One region of the Belliella baltica DSM 15883 genome, then DNA from elsewhere that is predicted to be linked to it. Evidence: riboswitches for the same ligand, from Rfam matches in the RefSeq annotation. Region 1 holds a riboswitch; the other holds the start of a gene.
The links. Region 1 has a riboswitch for cobalamin ahead of metE (5-methyltetrahydropteroyltriglutamate--homocysteine S-methyltransferase). Riboswitches for the same ligand answer to the same signal wherever they lie in the genome.
Positions count from the first base shown of each region.

Region 1 (3,182 bases):
AGAGCTTAAATGCTTTGATAGCCCAATCTAGATATCCTTCCCAATGTTCTTTCCTGATTGGCAAACCTTCCCTCAATGCAGGCTCGTCTATCTGAATGATACGGATTCCTTCTTTTTCCAAATCCAAAACCTCATCTCTAATAGCCAAAGCAATTTGATTACATGTCACGCTTCTATCTTGATCATCCCTTACAAAGGACCATTGGAGAATGGTCACCGGTCCAGTAAGCATTCCCTTCACAAACTTTGGAGTGAGGGATTGAGCATATTTTGACCAAAATATTGTCATCGGTTCCGGCCTATACACATCTCCATAGATAATCGGTGGCTTGACGCATCTGCTGCCATAACTTTGAACCCAACCAAATTGAGTGAATGCAAAACCGTGCAAACGCTCACCGAAATACTCTACCATGTCATTTCTTTCATATTCACCATGAACCAAGACATCTAAACCAATTTCTTCTTGGATTCTGATTGTCTTCTCCGTTTCATCTTTAATGAATTGTTCATAATTCTGCTTATCGATTCTTCCATCCTTGAAGTCAGCACGAACTTTTCTTACTTCCTTTGTTTGAGGAAATGAACCAATTGTAGTTGTTGGATAAAGCGGAAGATTCAGTAACTCTGCCTGTACAATCTTTCTATTCTGAAACGAAGATTTTCTCTCAAAATCAGAGTCCAAAACATTATTCAATCGCTTCTTTACTTCATTTTTATGAATCAAGCTTGAATTTGTTCTGTTGCTGATTGCTTCCTGATTTTTATTGAAAATATCAGAAAATACATTTTCAAAAGATTCTAAACCATTCGCATTTGGAACATTGACAGATTTTGACAATTTCTTCAAATCACTAATTTCCACCAATTTTTGTTTGGCAAATGAAAGCCAACTTTTGATATCATTATCAAGCTTCAACTCACTATCCAAATCGCATGGTGAATGAAGTAAAGAGCAAGAAGGAGCTATAAATAATTTTTCGGGATCAACTTTTCTCAGAACCTTTTGAATTAGATTCAATGAATTTTTATAATCATTTTTCCAAATATTTCTTCCGTCAATTAATCCAAGTGAAATGGAAAGATCTTTCGGTCTATTTCCTAACAACTCATCCAATTGCTCGGGACAACGGACCAAATCTACATGAAGACAACAAACAGGTAAAGATGTTGCTACGCTTATATTTTCGTACAAACCTCCAAAATAAGTTGCTAACAATGTCTTCAAGTGAGGGTACTTTTTTCTGATTTGGGAATAGGCGCTTTGAAAAGCCTCTTTATCTTTAATTGAAAGATTCATAGCCAAAAATGGTTCGTCAAACTGAACCCACTCTACACCATGTTCTACAAGCTTATCCAATATTTGGAAATAAACAGGAAGAAGATTTTTTATTAGGTCAATGCGATCAAAACCTGCTTCTTTTTCCTTACCCAGTAAAAGGAAAGAAACTGGCCCCAAAATAACAGGCTTCGTTTTGAAACCTGCCAGTTTTGCTTCTGCAAATTCCTGAATGACTTTTGAAGAAAATAGCTTAAACTCTTGATTTTTCTTGAACTCCGGTACGATGTAATGATAATTCGTGTCAAACCATTTGGTCATTTCCATGGCCTTGATATCCAAACCATTTGCCTGATATCCTCTCGCCATTGCAAAGTACAAATCGATTTCAGACTTATTTTTGTCAAAAATTACAGAATGATACCTTTCGGGAATGGCTCCAACTGTAAATGCCATATCCAAAACATGGTCATAGTAAGAAAAGTCATTTGAAGGAATCAAATCTATCCCACATTCTTTCTGTAAGGTCCAATTGCTGAGCTTGATTTCGTTTCCTACTTGAAATAACTCCTGCCTTGTGATTTTTCCTGCCCAATAGTTTTCACAGGCCTTTTTCAATTCTCGCTGACTACCAATTCGCGGATAGCCAAGATTATGCGTTTGCATGGTCTTTTAACTTTATTTGTTTGAAATAATTGGTTAAAAGCTCATCACAATAAATCAAAAATGCTTTTGGAAAAGAAGGTGTTAGAAAAGTGAAGGAAATAAATATGTCCCAAATCAGACACACTTTTCCTATCAAGGAAAAACCAAAATCGGTAAATCACTTTGGATCAAAGACCTATAGAAATGCCAAAAAAGCATAGAAGGAAATTGAATCACACTTGACTAAAAGCTTCAAATCGCGAAAGCATCGTCATATCGAAATAGGCAGGTCTCCTGACTTGTAACAGCTTTTGTCGTCCTTCCCATTTTATTTAAAACAGTGGACATACTAGGACAAAAACCTTTGGATTGTTACTTACAGTTGCGCGACAGTTCGTGATTTGCACACGATTCCCTTTTAATACACACCTAAGCATAACCAATTCCGGATGATATAGAATTATAGTAAAGAACTTTAATTTCACAAAACTAGTAAAATCACTTTACCCCACACTAATCTATCTAAGTTTTAAATAAATACTTCAAAAACTACTGGGCTTCAAGAATAAATTACAGTTTTATCAAAATATAATTCTGTAGCAAGCATTCTTGTTAACAATTCCCTTCTATGTCACAAGAGCTTCCTTCAGAACTGTTCATTTGTAAAATGGGATTTTCCTTCACATAATCTTCCCAAGCTTTATTCAAAGTATCCTGGAATACCTCAACAGGTTGAGCTCCCGAAATACCAAATTTCCTATCAAGAACAAAGAAAGGAACACCTCTCACTCCAATTTGTCTTGACTCCGAGATATCTTTCTCAACTTTTTCAGCGAACTCATTTGATTCCAAACATGCCTGAGCCCTTTCTTTATCTATTCCTACTTCTTCTGCCAAAGAAATTAAAGTACTCAAGTCATCAATGTTTTTTCCTTCTGTAAAATAAGCCCTCAAAAGTCTTTCTTTCATTTCATCACCTTTTCCTAAGGTTTTTGAAAGTTGTAACAAGCGATGTGCATTTTTGGCATTGGCGACTACGGTTTTGTCCATGTTGTACACCAAGCCTTCACCCCTCGCCATTTCTGTCACTTGATTGGTGATTTGATGGGTTTGTTCTAAACTCCAGCCCTTAGTTTCTGCCAAATATTCAGCAGTTGATTTGCTAGGGTCTGTTTTCATATCTGGATTGAGCAAAAAGCTTTTCCAGACGATTTCAACATGGTTTTTATACTCAAAATTCTCTAAAGCAGATTCCAAT
Region 1 is NC_018010.1:2,886,120-2,889,301, reverse strand. Features, by position in the region: gene metE (5-methyltetrahydropteroyltriglutamate--homocysteine S-methyltransferase) at 1-1,945, opposite strand, end outside; cobalamin riboswitch at 2,192-2,383, opposite strand; gene BELBA_RS13110 (DsbA family oxidoreductase) at 2,537-3,182, opposite strand, start outside.

Region 2 (3,182 bases), 1.3 Mb from region 1:
TTGGCTTCAATAACATCAAATTCAGCTTTTGCTTCTTCATATTTCCCTAACAACACCCCTGTGAATTTAATCCATTCTGCTCTCCCAAGTGGATGCTGCTCCACATATTCCCCATTGATTACAGCAGCTATTCCAGCGCTTTTGAGTAAATCTAAGTTTTTCAAATCTTCCCCTAAGGTTGAAATCATCACCCAATCTGGTTCTAGATCTATCATCAACTCAATATTGGACTGAGCTCCAGAACCAAGGTCTTTTACCAAGTTTTTGTTTATCCTTTCTCTAGTGAGTTTAGAAGAAATCAAATCTAAATTGGGAAAGCCAACCAACTTTTCTGTGCAATCTAATAAATCTAAATGTGGAATATGAGTTGTAGAAGTTAGGATTACTTTTTCTATTGGCAATGTAATTATTGCGTCAAATGTCCCATCAGGAATTGATTCACCCGAACTTTCTAATACCAAATACCTATAAGGTTGATGCTCTCCCGGGAAAGCTTGCGAAACTTCTAAAACCCAATACCCCTCCCCTTTAAATATATGAAAACCAGACGCGTAGGAATTTTGCAAAACTGAGCCTGATATTTCATTTTCTTGATTTTTATTATCACAGGATAGTAGGAAATTTAAAAAAAGAACAATGAATAAAATTTGAGAAAAGGGCTTCATAAAATTGATCAAATATTTTTTAAACGCCTCAAAGATACAAATGAGATTTGTTTTTAATCAATTTGAAATAAAAAGCTGAGATATTAAATAATACTTCTCCTAACAGCTCAGATTTATGGCTACAAATAAATATTCCAAAGAATATTTGAATTTCTGGATTTGGATTGCTTATGTTTGCAACAAGATTTGGTTCTCGATCCTTTATCAGGCCCTCGAGATTAAAAGGGAATTCGGTGAAATACCGGAGCTGTCCCCGCAACTGTAACCTCGTCCTAAAACTAATTAGGATAGTAATTTACCACCTCCATTGCCATTGTTCGTCCCGATCACTATCGGGAGAGGACGAGAAGGCCGGTAAATTCAAGGAAGCCAGGAGACCTGCCTATTCTTATCAAATTCAAAGCTTTCGGGTGAAAGGCTGAGATGAAAAGGAAATGTTTCAGAACGAATGTTATTAACTCTTCTTCAATATCAATTTGAAGATTACACGTTCTTTTATCATTGTTCAATTCTCTCAATTTTATTCCACGGATGACTTTGAATTAAATAATCGATTTTCCATTATTTAATTCGAAAGGCATTGCTATTTCTTAGTTTCGTATTTCTTACTTCATTTTCAAATGAGGTTGATAAAACTCTATTAATTCCGCAAGATACCGTGGAACTGAAATTGGTCGAGGTTTATTCATCTCCACTTGAAAAATACACCTATGGACAGACGCTCCAGAAAGTTGATTCAAGAGACTTGAACGAATTTCAAGGGCAATCTTTAGCAGAATTGCTTCAGCAACGAAGTGGGCTATTCCTTAGACAATATGGACCTGGTATGTTAACATCTCTTACCATGAGAGGCACGTCTGCAGGTCATAATTCAGTTTTTTGGAATGGAATCCCAATCAATAGCCCCTCGCTTGGTCAAGCAGATTTTTCAATATTGCCAGTTGGAGGATTTGACGAAGCTACGATACATTATGGCAGTAGCGGAGCACTATATGGCACTGATGCAATCGGTGGAGCCATTCATCTGAACAACAAAAACACATTCAACAAAGGGCATCAAACCAAAATCCTGAGCACTTTTGGAAGTTTTGGAAGATGGAATCAGCAAGTTGAATATGGGTATTCAAATCAAAATTTCTCGAGCAGAAGTCGCGTGTATAGAAATTTCTCAAAAAATAATTTCAAATTCAACAACTTAGCAAGAGCTGGAAGTCCTGAAGAAAGACAAAGAAATGCGGAAGTTGAACAGTTTGGGGCTATGCAAGATTTGGCTTGGAATCTCCGTCCAAATCAGCAACTCAGCACATCAATTTGGTGGAATCAAACAGACAGACAAATTCAGCCTGTGATGGGATCAAATGGTTCCGATGTACAGAATGACAATAATTTCCGAGCAGTAGTTGATTATAATAAATTCACCGCTGCAACGATTTGGAATATTAAAGCAGGGGTAGTTTTAGATGAATTGAAATTCAATCAGAGTGTCAATCAAACCTCCCAATTTCTCCTATCCTCAGATATTGATTGGACTATTTCAGAAAAGTTGAAGTCAAAAACAGGAGTGCGGTTCAATCATGTAATTGGGAATCTCAGCAGCTATGAAGCCACTGAGGATAGGTTAGAACTTTATCAATCCATCAATTATCTTCCAGCTTCTAACCTCGCATTTTCTTTAAACTTAAGACAAATGATCTTCAATAGAGATCTTGCCCCATTCACACCGAGCATTGGATCAGAATGGACATTTTTTAAAAATGAAAAGAACAAATTCAGCGCACACACCTCTGTCTCGAAGAGCTTTAAAATCCCCACACTGAATGATCGATTTTGGGTTCCAGGAGGAAATCCAGACCTAGAATCTGAAGAAAGTATCAGTGCAGAAATTGGTTTGGCTCATGTTTTCAATAGTAATTATTTCATGATCAGCAATCAGATCAATCTTTACAGCATGTGGGTTGACAATTGGATCATTTGGCTGCCAAGAGGGAGTTTTTGGAGTCCAGAAAATATCCGTGAAGTCCGAAATCAAGGTTTAGAATATTTTGTAACGATTAAAAAATCATTGAATCAAATGCATTTAGAATTCAATGGAAGTTACAATTACACCCTAGCGACGATTCTCAATAACTTATCCGAAAATGACCGCTCGCAGGGAAATCAACTTCCTTATACACCCAAACATAAGACTCAGGGAAATTTACGCTTCACATACAAATCAAATTCTGCTTTTGTAAATGGACATTGGATTGGAGAGAGATATATCAATACAGACAATACTTCTTCAGTCGCTCCTTATGGACTTTTGGATTTAGGGTATAGTAAAAGTTTAGAATTCAGTCTAAAGATAAAGGCCTCAATAGGATTTCAAGTAAACAATATAACAAACAATGATTATCAAGTTCTCAGATTGAGAGCAATGCCCGGAAGAAATTATCTAATCAATATCAATTTAACACTATGAAAAATTTAAGATTATTAGGCTATCTACTAGCCTTATCATTATTTATCTATTCTTGT
Region 2 is NC_018010.1:4,154,801-4,157,982, forward strand. Features, by position in the region: gene BELBA_RS18740 (ABC transporter substrate-binding protein) at 1-566, opposite strand, end outside; cobalamin riboswitch at 836-1,065, shown strand; gene BELBA_RS18745 (TonB-dependent receptor) at 1,324-3,126, shown strand; gene BELBA_RS18750 (YncE family protein) at 3,123-3,182, shown strand, end outside.
Region 2: linked by a shared signal. The riboswitch ahead of BELBA_RS18745 (TonB-dependent receptor) and the one ahead of metE (5-methyltetrahydropteroyltriglutamate--homocysteine S-methyltransferase) in region 1 are both predicted to bind cobalamin.